Linked DNA regions of Tolumonas auensis DSM 9187. The protein of the gene in region 1 interacts with the protein of each later gene in a pairwise test. Links are inferred from orthologs where the notes say so. Each region holds a gene or a part of one and is shown on either strand. Other genes may lie near its edges.

The links. Proteins that work in one complex are often made in the same cells at the same time.
Region 2: the proteins of mrdA (region 1) and TOLA_RS13330 interact in binary tests that used the Escherichia coli proteins (3 or more experiments, as listed by UniProt). The link is inferred for Tolumonas auensis DSM 9187 from one-to-one orthologs.

Annotation. Positions count from the first base shown.
Region 1 is NC_012691.1:3,103,563-3,111,783, reverse strand. What follows is about bases 2,446-5,334. They hold mrdA (penicillin-binding protein 2), read right to left. Parts: upstream 4,889-5,334; coding sequence 3,002-4,888; downstream 2,446-3,001. Other genes in these bases: rlmH (23S rRNA (pseudouridine(1915)-N(3))-methyltransferase RlmH), read right to left, coding at 4,892-5,334; rodA (rod shape-determining protein RodA), read right to left, coding at 2,446-3,005. Also shown: TOLA_RS16395 (septal ring lytic transglycosylase RlpA family protein), read right to left, coding at 1-132; TOLA_RS14510 (septal ring lytic transglycosylase RlpA family protein), read right to left, coding at 159-929; mltB (lytic murein transglycosylase B), read right to left, coding at 919-1,890; more of rodA, read right to left, coding at 1,902-2,445; more of rlmH, read right to left, coding at 5,335-5,362; rsfS (ribosome silencing factor), read right to left, coding at 5,366-5,701; holA (DNA polymerase III subunit delta), read right to left, coding at 5,771-6,808; TOLA_RS14475 (LPS-assembly lipoprotein LptE), read right to left, coding at 6,808-7,299; leuS (leucine--tRNA ligase), read right to left, coding at 7,303-8,221. UniProt on the Escherichia coli protein: Catalyzes cross-linking of the peptidoglycan cell wall. Responsible for the determination of the rod shape of the cell. Is probably required for lateral peptidoglycan synthesis and maintenance of the correct diameter during lateral and centripetal growth.
Region 2 is NC_012691.1:2,864,292-2,870,121, forward strand. What follows is about bases 1-3,165. They hold TOLA_RS13330 (penicillin-binding protein 1A), read right to left. Parts: upstream 2,774-3,165; coding sequence 227-2,773; downstream 1-226. Other genes in these bases: TOLA_RS13325 (Ig-like domain-containing protein), read right to left, coding at 1-89; pilM (type IV pilus assembly protein PilM), read left to right, coding at 2,986-3,165. In the rest of the region: more of pilM, read left to right, coding at 3,166-4,020; TOLA_RS13340 (PilN domain-containing protein), read left to right, coding at 4,008-4,577; TOLA_RS13345 (type IV pilus inner membrane component PilO), read left to right, coding at 4,595-5,242; TOLA_RS13350 (pilus assembly protein PilP), read left to right, coding at 5,239-5,784; TOLA_RS13355 (type IV pilus secretin PilQ), read left to right, coding at 5,788-5,830. UniProt on the Escherichia coli protein: Cell wall formation. Synthesis of cross-linked peptidoglycan from the lipid intermediates.

The DNA of each region.
Region 1 (8,221 bases):
AGTCCGCACCGTCATTTTGGTCGGCCGCATCCGATAGCTCACTTCCTGTGACGTGCAGGCGGAGAACAGCGCGGCCAGCAGCAGAACGCGGCTGCAACGGTAAAGTACGGTTGTTGTGACTGAAAAACGCATGCTCATCCCTGTGAGTTGGTATCGGATCAGTTAAGAAAAAAAGCCCCGCCGAAACCGGATCCCTTTAGCTTAGATAATAGTTGTTCTGCCTGCGGTTTTTCCAATGGCCCCACATGTAATTTATACATGTTGTTGACGGTAACCAGACGGGGCGGAACGCCATAGCGGTGCTCGACATCGGAAGCCACCTGTCTGGCTTGCTTTAAATTGTTGGTTGCCAGCAGCTGGATCGTGCGGGATTGATGCTGCGCAATCAGTTGGTCGGCGTTGGCCGGCCGGGGCGGATGGATCAGTTCAACATTCACCCGGGCAGTACCGGAACCGATGATCCCCAGGCGGGAGGCGGCACCGTGTGACAGATCGAGAATACGATCACCATGGAACGGCCCCCGATCATTCACCCGGACAATCAGCCGGCGGCCATTTTCCAGATTGGTGACCCGCAGATAACTGGGTAACGGTAAATTCTTGTGTGCGGCGGAGATATCTTCCTGATTATACAGCTCGCCATTCGAGGTGTATTTACCATGAAATCCCGGGCCATACCACGAGGCGGTGCCTTCGGTGGAGTATTGCTGAATACCATTCCACACCTTGTAGGGCTGACCGAACACTTCATAGTCTTTGTTGCCAATCCGGCTGGGCGGTTCGAAACGGGGAACGGCTCCATTGACATCGATCAGTGGTTTTTTCGGTTTAACCGGCGTGGAGGGTGTGGATGGTTGCTGACTGCTGCAGGCAGCCAGCAAGAGTAACGAGAGAAAACAAGCAACAAAGTTATACGGTTTAACGACCATAGTATTGTTTCGCGATCTGCTGACTCAGGTTATGAACCGCCATGGCATACAGCGGACTTTTATTATAGCGGGTAATGACATAAAAATTCTGACGCGCGACCCAGTATTCAGAATAGTCCGGTTGTGCATATTGCAGTAATGTGACCGGTGTATCTGCTTGCAGTGGCGTCTTCACCCGGACACCGGCATTCTGCAGTTCCTGCCAGCGCTGTTTCAGTTCGACCCGATCCTGAACTTTACCGGCTGCGGTTGGCCGGGTCAGCTGAGCTGCTTCCACCACCGCATCACCCATTTTCCAGCCGTGTTTATGGAAATAGTTGGCCACACTGCCAATGGCATCGGTCGGGTTGCTGAACAGGTCTTTATGACCATCACCATCAAAATCAACGGCATAGGTGAGGTAACTGGACGGCATAAACTGACCCATTCCCATGGCACCGGCATAGGAACCCTGCCGGGCTTTCAGATCCCAGCCCTGCTGATTGCCCAGCCGGATATAGTTGACGAATTCCTTGCTGAAAAACTCGGTGCGCGTTGGATGATAGAACGCCAGCGTATACAGCGAATCAAGCACCGGATGTTTGCCCATATTGCCGCCGTAGAAGGTTTCCACACCGATGATGGCCACAATCACACTGGCCGGCACGTTGAAGGTTCGCTCGGCACGGGCCAGATCCGCCGCGTGGGTACGCCAGAAATCAACCCCTTGCCGGATCCGTTTTTCTGTCAGAAACAGCGCTTCGTATTCATACCAGGGTTTGCTTTCTGCCGGACGTTTATACGCATCCAGCACGGCTTGACGAAAATCCGCCAGTCCGGTGGCGCGGGAAATCTGTGACATCGGTACGCCGGTCTGCTGGCTGAGTTCCTGCATCCGGGCAAGATCCTGCGGACGTAATGTTGCTGCCGCGGCGTCCGCAGCCATAAAGAGAGAAAGTCCCAGTGCGAGTAAACGTTTCATATTATTCCTGCTCAGGCTAAAAGTCGGCGATGGGTATGGATCGACATCAGAATACCAAAACCGGCACACAGCGTTATCATAGCGGTTCCGCCATAACTGACCAGTGGCAGGGGAACACCCACCACCGGCAGGATGCCACTGACCATCCCGATATTGATAAAGACATAAAAGAAAAAGGTCAGGGACAACGCACCGCCGAGCAAACGGTCGAAACAATTCTGCGCCTGCAGACTGATATGCAGGCAGCGGTACAGGATCAGCAGATACAGCACCATCAGCACGATAAAGCCCATCAGGCCAAACTCTTCGCCGATGACGGCAAAGATAAAGTCAGTATGCCGTTCCGGTAAAAAATCGAGCTGCGACTGCGTACCATTCAGCCAGCCTTTACCAAACAGACCGCCGGAACCAATCGCAATCTTGGATTGAATAATATGGTAACCGGTACCCAGCGGGTCGCTTTCCGGATTCAGGAAGGTCAGTACCCGCTGGCGCTGATAATCATGCATCAGGAAAAACCACATCACCGGCATAAAGGCGCACAGCAACACGCCGGCGCTGATGATCAGCCACCAGTTAATCCCGCCCAGAAAAATGACAAAGATGCCGGATACCGCCACCAGGATCGCGGTACCGAGATCCGGCTGTTCCGCGATCAGTAATGTCGGGATCAGCACCAGCGCCAGTGCAATGCTGACATGTGCCAGCCGTGGCGGCAGCGGATGCCGATCCATGTAGGCAGCAACGGTCATCGGCATCACGATTTTCAGAAATTCAGACGGCTGAAACTTGATGAAGCCGAGATCCAGCCAGCGCTGAGCACCTTTGCCGACATGACCGAAGATCATCACGCAGAGCAATAAAACGATACAGGCCAGAAATGCCGGCGGGGCCCAGCGGGCATAGAATGCCGGTGAAAACTGCGCCATTACCAGCATGACGGTGAATGCCAGTGCGGTATGTACCAGCTTATTGAACAGCATATCCGGATGCTGACCGGAGGCGGAATAAAGCACCACCATACTGAAGGCAATTAGGGCGATGATGGCAAACAGCAATGGCAGATCGACATGGATCTTCTGCCACAGCTGATATTTATTATTTTCTTCGTTCAATGTGCCGTCGCCTCATCATCTTTGATGCCATCGTCATATTTGCCAAGCAGGTAAGCGTCCATCATGGCGCGGGCAATCGGTGCTGCATTTTTGCCACCACCACCGGCATTTTCCAGAATAATGGCACAAACCACGGTGGGGTTATCATACGGTGCAAAACTGACGAACAATGCGTTATCCCGGTGTTCTGCTTTCAGTTTTTTGGCATCATAACGCTGGTTTTCTTTCATCCCCACGACCTGTGCCGTGCCTGATTTACCGGCTGCTTTATACGGTGTACCGGCAAAGGCATGACGACCGGAGCCTTCCGGTCCGTTATTAACCAGATACATCCCTTCCAGTGCGACACCCCAGTAACTGTCATCTTTTACCTGAATCGGTTCCTGTTCGGCGGGGATGATCCGCTGTTGTTTGTCGCCATTGCCAAACGCCATACCAATATGCGGCGTAATGATCCGGCCATGCTGTGTCAGAATACTGTGTGCCCGCGCCAGCTGGATCAGGGTTGAGGTCCAGTAACCCTGACCGATGCCCACGGAAATCGTATCACCCTGGAACCAGGGTTGGCGGTGCCGCTTCTGCTTCCATTCCCGGGATGGCATGATGCCGGTGCTTTCTTCAAAAACATCCAGACCGGAATAATTGCCGAAACCAAAGCGGGTCATGTATTCATTGATCTTGTCGATCCCCACGCGGTACGCCAGATCGTAGAAATAGGTATCCGCAGAGACTTCAATCGCGCGGTATACGTCCAGCCAGCCATGTCCGCCACGGCGCCAGTCACGGAACTTGCGTGCGGTCCCCGGGATCTGGAACGTCGCGCCACCGAAGTAGCGATAATAAGGGGTAATCGCGCCTTCATTCAGGCCCATAATGGCCAGCAGAGGCTTAACGGTTGAAGCGGGCGCATAGCCGCCCTGTGAAATCCGGTTGATCAACGGACGGTCCGGATCTTTCAGTAATGCGGCATACTCTTTGCCCGTGACACCACGGACGAAGATATTCGGGTCGTAGCTGGGGGCGGAGACAAACGCCAGTATCGAACCGTCACGCGGATCCATCATGACGATACCGCCCTTGCGGCCCTGCATGAGTTCGTAAGCGCGTTTCTGCAGCTTGATATCAATACCGAGGTAGAGATCCTGTCCGGCCTGCGGTGGCTGGAATTTCAGCGTACGTAACACCCGGCCTTTATTATTGACCTCGACTTCCTGATAACCTGCCTGACCATGTAATTGATCTTCATAGTATTTTTCGACACCTTGCTTACCGATATCGTGGGTCGCGGCATAGTTGGGCAATTTGCCGTCTTTATCCAGCCGTTGCAGATCTTTGGTATTGATCCGGGCAACATAACCCAGGGCATGTGTCAGTACATCGGCATACGGATAGTGCCGTTTCAGGTAGGCTTCAATGCTGCTGCCGGGAAAACGGTACTGATTGACAGAGAAGATCGCGACCTGCTCTTCGTTAAGCTGTTCTGCCACGGTGACCGGATTAAATTTCCGGTTATGCCGCGCTTCAGCCAGGATCCGCGGGATATTCTCAGGATCCAGTCCCAGCAGATCGGTCAGTTCCTGCACGGTCTGTTTCAGATTGGTCGTTTGTTCCGGGATCAGTTCCAGACTGAACTCCGGCTGGTTCTCCGCCAGTAATACGCCGTTGCGATCGAAGATCAAACCGCGCGGCGGAGCACTGGGGATCACTTTGATCCGGTTGCTGTTGGAACGGGTCTGATAATTCTGATACTGCTCTACCTGTAAATAATAGAGGTTGCCAAGCAGCATCGAGATCATCAGCGCAATGACGAATACAGAAAACCATACCCGTCGTGCAAACAGTGCACTTTCCTGCGCTTTGTTCTTAAAGGCAATCCGGGTCATGAGTTATTCGCGATGATAAGGATGGTTGGTGGTCAGACTCCATGCACGATAGAGGCTTTCTGCGACCACAATACGAACCAGCGGATGCGGCATGGTGAGCGCGGATAAACACCAGCTCTGTTCCGCTGCGGCTTTACAGGCCGGCGACAGACCTTCCGGGCCACCGATTAACAAAGCGACATCACGGCCATCCTGTTTCCAGCTTTCCAGTTGCTGTGCCAGCTGTGGCGTGGTCCAGTTTTTTCCGGGCAGATCGAGTGTCACAATGCGGCTTGATTTACCTACTGCGGCCAGTGCCTGTTCACCCTCTTTTTCCAGTATCCGGGCAATATCCGCGTTCTTCCCGCGTTTACCGGCAGGAATTTCGAGCAGCTCCAGCGGCATATCCTTCGGGAAACGTCGCTGGTATTCATTAAAGCCGGTGGTTACCCAGTCAGGCATTTTGGTGCCAACGGCAATAAGCTGGATCTTCATCGATCAGGCAGCCTTGCTATTACGGTTCCACAGTTTTTCCAGCTGATAGAGATGGCGTGCATCGTTTTGCATGACATGCACCATCACTTCACCCAAATCGACCATTACCCATTCGCCGTCACTGTTGTTATCCACACCAAACGGCATCATGCCGGCATGACGAATTTCTTCGGCAAGGTTTTCAGCGATTGAGCGTACATGGCGGTTAGAGTTACCGGTACAGATGATCATGCAGTCGGTAATGTCCGAAATGCCGTGTACGTCCAGCACCATAATATCGCTGGCTTTCATGTCGTCGAGCTTGTCTACGACGAAGTCTTGTAGTTGTTTACCTTGCAAGAAGATGTTCCTCCGGTTAATGAGCGCGCGATTATAGCATGCAGCTGTGCGGGATCAGCATTCGCTTTTTCAGAGTTGTACCGGTAAGGTAAAACGTAATGAAGTGCTGCCGCGAAATGCCAGTGAAAGGGTCTGCAGCCATTGCCAGGCTGTGGCACTGTCGAAGGTGCGGTTACTGCGATCCAGTTCGCTCATCATCCGTAACATGTCGCGTAACTGGTCCGCCGGCAGGCGTTGCATGGCCTGCTGTACCAGCGTTTGCCGGCTTGGCCATATTTTGGCCGCCTGCAGTAACGAGGTGAGTGGTTGGCGGGCATCCTGTGCCAGGCGTAATGACCAGAGCAGCTCCAGATCTTTGGCCAGCGCCCAGGTCAGCATACCGGGTTCAACCCCTTCATCCCGCAGCTGTGCCAGCATGCGCAGGGCGCGCTGACTCTTACCTTCCAGCAAGGTATCCAGCCATTTGAAGGGGTCAAAGACATTGTGCCGGGTGATGTTGTGCTGCAATACCGCCACGGTCAGTGGCTGGGGGAGTGCCAGCAGCGCGAGTTTTTCCAGCTCTTGGGCGGCTGCCAGCAAGTTACCTTCGAAGGCATGACACAGAAAGGTAATGCCATCATTGTCGATACGTAAGCCATTCTGCTGGCTGCGCAGTTTCATCCAGCGCGGGAAATAGCGGGCATCCGGCAAGGCGACCGGGATATAAATCCCTTGTTTATCCAGTGTCGTGAACCAGCCGCTTTTGCTCTGACTGCTGTTCAGTCGCGGGCCAAGAATAATCAGCAGCAGATCCGGGTGCAGTTGCTGCTGTAATTCGCTGATCCGTTCTGCCCACTCTTTTGGCAGTTTGTCACCCAGCTCGATCTCAATAATTTGCCGGCTGGAAAACAGACTCAGACTTTGACTGCAGGCATGAATATGATCCCATGGCAGCGGTTCTTCGCTGGCGCTGAAGCGGTAAACATCGGTAAAACCCTGTTCCCGGGCGACATGACGGATTTGCTGCAACGCTTCCATTTTCTGTAATGGTTCGTCGCCAAAAATAAGATAGCAGGCACGAAGGCCTGCTTGTAACTGTTCAGCTAATTGTTCGCTGAAGACCCGCATCAGAAGACGACACGGCTGAGCTGGATCAGGATCAGATCTGCGGTCTGAACTTCCATCTCATTGCGCAGTTGTGCCTGTTCGCGGGAAGAGGCCAGCGCCTGTGAGGATTTGTTCAGGAACACCCGGCTGAAGCGGGCACTGAATTTCTGCAGTGGTTTATGCGGCAGGGTGATGCTGTAATCGGTATTAAACAGCATCACATATTCCACGACCTGGCTGCGGTTATCCAGCGAGGCAGCACTGTTACTGACACTGATATTACCCAGATTCAGCACCGGAACCTCGTCGCTGCTGTCAACCAGCTTTACACCGGAATGACGCAGACGTGTGGTGACCAGGCGATAGATATCGCTGCGGTCATCACCTTCCACATGGATCGCTTTCAGCTGCGATGGCAGTAATTTTTCATCCATACTGCCCCGCATATGAAAACCACAACCGGTGAGCACGAGGCTCACCAGTATCATCACACCACAAACCAGTCGTTTCATAGATTAGCCAACCACGATATTGAGCAGTTTGCCCGGGACATAGATCACTTTACGCACGGTCAGATCAGCAGTGAACTTCGCCACAGTGTGATCCTGCATCGCCAGTGCCTGTACCTGTTCCTGGGTGGCATCGGCAGCCACGGTCAGCTTACCGCGCACTTTACCATTGACCTGTACCACCACCAGTTTTTCGTCTTCCACCATCGCGGCGGCATCGGCTACCGGCCAGGCGGCCTGATCGATATCCGCATTACCCAGCGCCTGCCACAGATGGAAGCAGACATGCGGGGTGATTGGATAGAGCATCAGTACGACGTTGGTCAGCACTTCCTGTACCAGTGCGCGATCCTGGTCTGACTCTTGTGGTGCTTTCGCGACACGGTTCATCAGCTCCATTACAGCAGCAATGGCGGTGTTGAAGGTCTGACGACGACCAATGTCATCGCTGAACTTGGCAATGGTCTTATGCAGTTCACGGCGCAGTGTTTTCTGCTCATTGCTCAGGCTCGCCACGTCCAGTTCTGGTGCGGCACCTTTCGCAGTATGTTCGGCCACCGCTTTCCACAGACGTTTCAGGAAACGTTGTGCACCATCGACACCTGATTCCTGCCATTCCAGCGTCATATCGGCTGGTGAGGCAAACATCATGAACAGACGTACGGTGTCGGCACCGTAACGTTCCACCATCAGTTGCGGGTCGATACCGTTGTTCTTCGATTTCGACATCTTGGTCATGCCGGCGTGGATCACTTCACGGCCTTCATTATCCACTGCTTTGATGATACGGCCTTTTTCGTCACGCTCTACTTTGACATCGGTCGGGCTGACCCAGACGCGGGCACCGTGTTCGGTGTAGTAGAAGGCATCAGCCAGCACCATGCCCTGACACAGCAGGCGAGTGAACGGTTCATCGCTCTTCACC
Region 2 (5,830 bases), 240 kb from region 1 along the record:
CCACCACTGATATCCGTTCCGCCACCACCGCATGCGGTTAACAATGTGCCAGCAACCAACAAAGCAAACATATTTTTACGATAATTCATATTTATTTCCCTGACTAATGTCTTTATCCGAGCTCTTTACATACTCAAACATTATTAACCAAAATCAGGGAAAAGCAATTGAGACCTACGATCCACATGGATCAGGTCTCAATTTCTTAAAAAAGATTAAAAAACACTCAAAAAATATCATCCGTACCCGTATCTCCACCGGCTGGCGTCGGAGATTCCGGAGTCTGGGTTTGTGATGGTCCTCTTGCATCGCCGTCATCAAACAAAACGCTTTCCTGCTGACTGACTGCAGTTGGTTCACTACCCTTCTCAAAAAACTCTTCCCGGCTACCAGGCGAAGATCCCGACATAGCTAACCCGGAATAGTTATTAACTTTAACTGTCACCACATCATCCGGCTGAGCAAAAGCGCGATCAGGCGTTCCGCGTAACGCTACCTTCATGTAATCAATCCAGATAGGTTGAGCGGCACTGGCTCCATATTCATTACCTGCGATACTCCGGCCAAGAGCCCTGCGGTGGTCATCAAAACCAACCCATGCTGTAGCAACCACGTTAGGGGTAAAACCACTGAACCAGGCATCTTTGGCTTCATTGGTCGTACCAGTTTTACCTGCCAGATCGGTACGTTTAAGCTCTTTAGCCGCCCGCCAGCCTGTCCCCGTCCATCCACCAAGGCCCCGATCAGCGCCACCATATATCGCTGAATGTAATGCTTCCGTTATCAGGAAAGCATTCGCACCAGTGATGATCCGCGGGGCCTGTTTGGCAGAGGTAACCGGATCGATCGGACACTGACTATGCCAGTCGCCTAATTCATCATTGTAGGCGTTAACACTGTCTAAACCTGTTTCGGCTAATTTGCCACACCCTGCACAGGCAATCTGAGGTAAAGCTTCATAAACTACGCGCCCGGAAGCATCTTCAATACGATCAATGAAATAAGGTGTTACCTTAAACCCGCCATTCGCAAAAGCAGCATAGCCGGTAACCAATTCCAGAGGCGTAAACTCTGCCGTCCCCAAAGATATTGATTCATTCCGTTGCAGGCTACTCTCAGGGAAACCGAATAAACGCAGGTGATTCAAGACATTATCAATACCCACACTGCGCAATAACCGGACAGTGACTACGTTTTTAGACCGAGCGAGAGCTTCCCGCAGAGAAATCGGGCCATCATACTGCGGCGGGGAGTTTTTAGGGCTCCAGCCTGAAGTGCCACCATCCCATTGGGTAATGGGTGCATCATTGATGATCGAGGATAATGTGAATCCATTTGCCAGCGCGGAAGAGTAAATAAATGGTTTGATGTTTGAACCAATCTGTCTCCGGGCCTGATCTACACGGTTAAATTTGCTGATTTCAAAGCTGAAACCACCAACTAACGCCTGAATGGCTCCGTTTTTCGGATTTAACGCAACAAATGCCGCATTTGCATCAGGAATTTGCGCCAACCGGAGTTGATCACTATTTTCATCCTGCCACACCCAGATCAAATCGCCAGTCTGCAGAATATCGGCAGCCTTCCGGGGAGTAACACCTTGCCGTTCATCACTGATAAACGGGCGAGCCCATTTCAAGCCATTCCATGAAATAGTGGCATCAAGCCCGCCTTTAATAATGACAGTAACATCCTTACTGTTTACCGCCGTCACAATGGCTGGCTCAAATGGTTCATAGCTAGGTAAATCAGAAAGATAATTACTGATTTGTTCAATATTCCAGGCCGCACCTTTAGTCCAAAGGTGTTTTTCAGCCCCCCGATAACCGTGACGGATATCGTAATCGAGCAGCCCTTTAAATACGGCTGAATGAGCTGCTTGCTGCTGGGCTGAACTTATCGTGGTATAAACCTGATAGCCTTTGCTATATGACTCCTCGCCATAGGTATCCAGCATAAACTTTCTGACCATCTCTGCCAGATAAGGCGCATCAAGGCCCACATTCGTACCGTGATATCGTGTGACTATCGGCTCTTTTACTGCTTGCTGATATTCATCCTGATTTATCATGCCAAGCTGCAACATTCTGGATAAAACCAGATTTCGTCGGGCTAACGCCCGTTGTGGTGAGCGAATAGGATTCAGCATTGACGGCGCTTTAGGTAAACCGGCAATAACAGCAATTTCACCTAGTGTGAGTTGGTCTACCGTTTTCCCGTAATAGACTTGAGCTGCCGCGCCAACACCGTAAGAACGGTATCCGAGAGGAATTTTATTCAGATAAAGAGCAAGAATTTCGCCCTTTGTTAATTCTCTTTCGATACGCCAGGCCAGAAAAACTTCCTTAACTTTTCGCGAAAGTGTTTTTTCCCGGCTTAAGAAAAAGTTACGGGCGACCTGCTGCGTAATCGTGCTGGCCCCCTGGCGCATTTGACCAGAAACAGCCCAGACAACACCAGCACGGGCAATACCAATCAAATCAATCCCGGGATGCTCGTAGAAACGGGAGTCTTCAATGGCCAGAAATGCCTGCTGCATTTGTTGCGGGATCTGTTCCAGCTGCAAAGGAATTCGCTTTACATTGCCGAACTCAGACATCAATTCGCCATCAGCGCTATAGACTCTGAGCGGTGTTTCCCAAGTGGTATCTTTTAACGTAGATACATCAGGTAATCCTTTCTCTAAATGAAAGTAAAAAGCAGCGACAGCAGCGATTCCAATTGAGGATAATAAGAGCACTAACCACAATAATCGCTTTAACCATTTCAACATAACCGGAGCATCCACAATCCAAGACCCTATGGGCGTGCAGTATATAGTGTTATCTGCTTCAAATTCGAGAGAATTGAAGGACACATTCGTATCGCAAAAAACTGGCCATACGGCTATAGTTAGTTTTACGTTTGGCGCATCGCGTCTATTTTAACAATATAAGCATGGATGCCTCTATGGTCATGTTTCTAAAAAAGAGCACGAATACTCCCATGTTAGGAGTTGATTTCGGTAGCAGCACAATTAAGGCTGTTGCTGTGTCAGGTGATGCCGAGAATTTTTCCATTGATGCCTGGGCCGAAATAGCAACCCCCAAAGGTGCCATAAGGGACTTCCAATTGCAGGATGTCGACAAGGTTTCTCAGACATTTAAACAATTATTAAGGATGTTGCCCGGTAAATACAAATACGCAGCTACTGCCGTGAATGGATCAAGCGTCATTACCAAGATCACACAGGTAGCCAGCAACATAAACCAGACTGACTTTGAAAATATCGTCATGATGGAAGCAGAGCAACTGATTCCCTTCCCTCTTGACGAAGTAAGTCTCGACTTTGAAGTCTTAGGACCAAACACTACAGACCCGTCCCGCAATGATGTACTCATATGCGCGGCACGTTCCCAGTCAATTGCCAGTGCAATCAGCGTATTTAATGATTGTGATCAGACCGTCAAGGTCGTCGACGTTGGAATGCACGCGCTGACCCGTGCTGTGGTTTCAATGGAAAAATCATTACAAACAACAGATGCCAACAAATACTGTGCTGTAGTTGATATCGGCGAATTATCTCTGAGCTTTGGAATTATATTCCAGGGCGAATTGATCTACTCTCGTTTGCAGGATTTCGGTGGCGCAAGTCTCACCCGCTCCCTGGCTACATTCTATAACTTACCACCGGAAGAAGCTGAAAACGTGAAGCTGAAAGGCGCACTGTCTTCCTATACCGATATTGATGTTATCAACTCTTATATCAACCAGCTCACTCAGCACATAAAAAGAAATATTCAATTATTTTGCAGCTCCTCCGGTCACCGGACTGTGGACGTTTTAGTACTGTCAGGCGGCGGCAGTTTGATACCGGGTTTACGCCAGCAATTAGCACTACAACTGGAAATGGATGTCAGACATCCGGATCCTGTTCTGTTATATAACCAGCATAAGCTGGCAGATAATTTTGGCCATGGCGCTAAATATATGACTGCGCTCGGATTAGCTTTAAGGAGTTTTACACCATGTCAAATATAAATCTCCTGCCGTGGCGCGAATCTGCCAAAGAGCGCCAGAAACAAGCGTTCTTCATTCTGATTGGTGTAAGTTGCGCTGTTGCTGCTGCCGGTGTATTTGCGGTTAACCAGTATTTTAATCATCAAATTAGTGCTCAGAATCAACGGAATCAGTTCCTGCAACACGAAATAGCCATACTCGATACTGAGATTGGTCAGATAAATGAGATAAAGGCGCAGAAGCAATCGCTGGTAAACAGAATGAAGCTGATTGATACATTGCAACAAAGCCGTAACGTATCTGTCAGATTATTCAATGATCTGCCTGTTGTTGTGTCGAATGGTGTTTATTTGCAATCGCTCAATTTTAGTCCGTTAGGAATCGACGTAGTAGGAAAAGCTGAAGCGTATAACCGTGTGGCAAGTACGATGCGTTTGATTGATGGAAGTGGCTGGTTAGGACAAACCACAATCAACTCTATTTTTGCCAATGACACCACGCTCATGAAATTGAGTGAATTTTCAATGCGATTCTCAGTATTGAACAATAATAAGTCTAATCCCGCTCCGAAACAGTAAGAGCATAGGGGGCGTAAATGAATATTCAAGAATTAAATGATTTAGACATTAATGATGTTGCATCGTGGCCGGCACTTGCGAAAGGTATTTTAATTGCCTTTATTTGTGCTTTGATTGGCGGGGCTGGTTACTATGCACTTATTGCTGACTCCATAAAGAAACTTGATCAAACCAGACAGCAAGAAGTTGAACTCAAGAGTCAGTTTGAAGTCAGAGCAGCGCAGGCCAGTAGTTTAAATGCCTATCGTCAGCAAATGATTCAACTAGAGGAAATGCTCAAAACCCAGTTAAAACAACTACCGGATAAAACCGAAATCGCGGGGCTTCTTGATGACATCAGCTATATAGCTACTAATAATGGGCTCAAATTGCTGCGCATCAACTGGGAACCTGAGATTAGAAAGGAGTTTTATACTGAACTTCCAATGAGAATAGATATATCAGGCCAATATAGTCAACTTGGACAGTTCTCTGCGGATATTGCGGCATTACCAAGAATAGTCTTGCTCGGTAGTTTCACTGTAAATAAAGATGCCGGAACTGCTGGAGCTAAAGAGGGCAAAGAAGGAAAAGCGAATAACATTATTATGTCTGTTCAGGCTAAAACCTACCGTATTGACCCTAATCAAAAACAAACCAAAACTAAGGGAACGGTGAAGAAATGAAATACAAAATACTGATCCTTTTTCTAAGTACGGTTATGATTTCAGGTTGTGAGCAAAACTCTGATCTGCAGACCTATGTCGCTCAGGTAAAAGCCCGACCAGCGCAGCCAATAGATCCACTGCCAACGATTACGCCTTATGAGCCAATGGCGTTTATTGCTCAGGAATCTCGGAATCCTTTTATTGATCCGCAACCTGAGCAGGGGCAACTATTTAGCAAAACAAAAGTAAAATGTATTCAACCCGATATCACCAGACCGAAAGAAGAATTAGAGCAATACTCTCTGGACAATCTGATGATGAAAGGAACACTTTCAGATGATCGGGGATTATGGGGGCTGGTACTGGCACCCGGAGGTATCGTATATCGCATTACTGCGGATCAATACATAGGTTTAAACCATGGCAAGATCACAAAAGTAACTAAAAACGATATAGAGGTAGTCGAGATGATACCGGACGGTAGTGGTTGCTGGAATAATAGAACAACTACACTGACGCTTAATACGTCCACTACTAACGCCAACAAAAAACAGGGATGAGTCATGCGTACTAACAGACTATTTAACTCAGGATTATATACGGCGG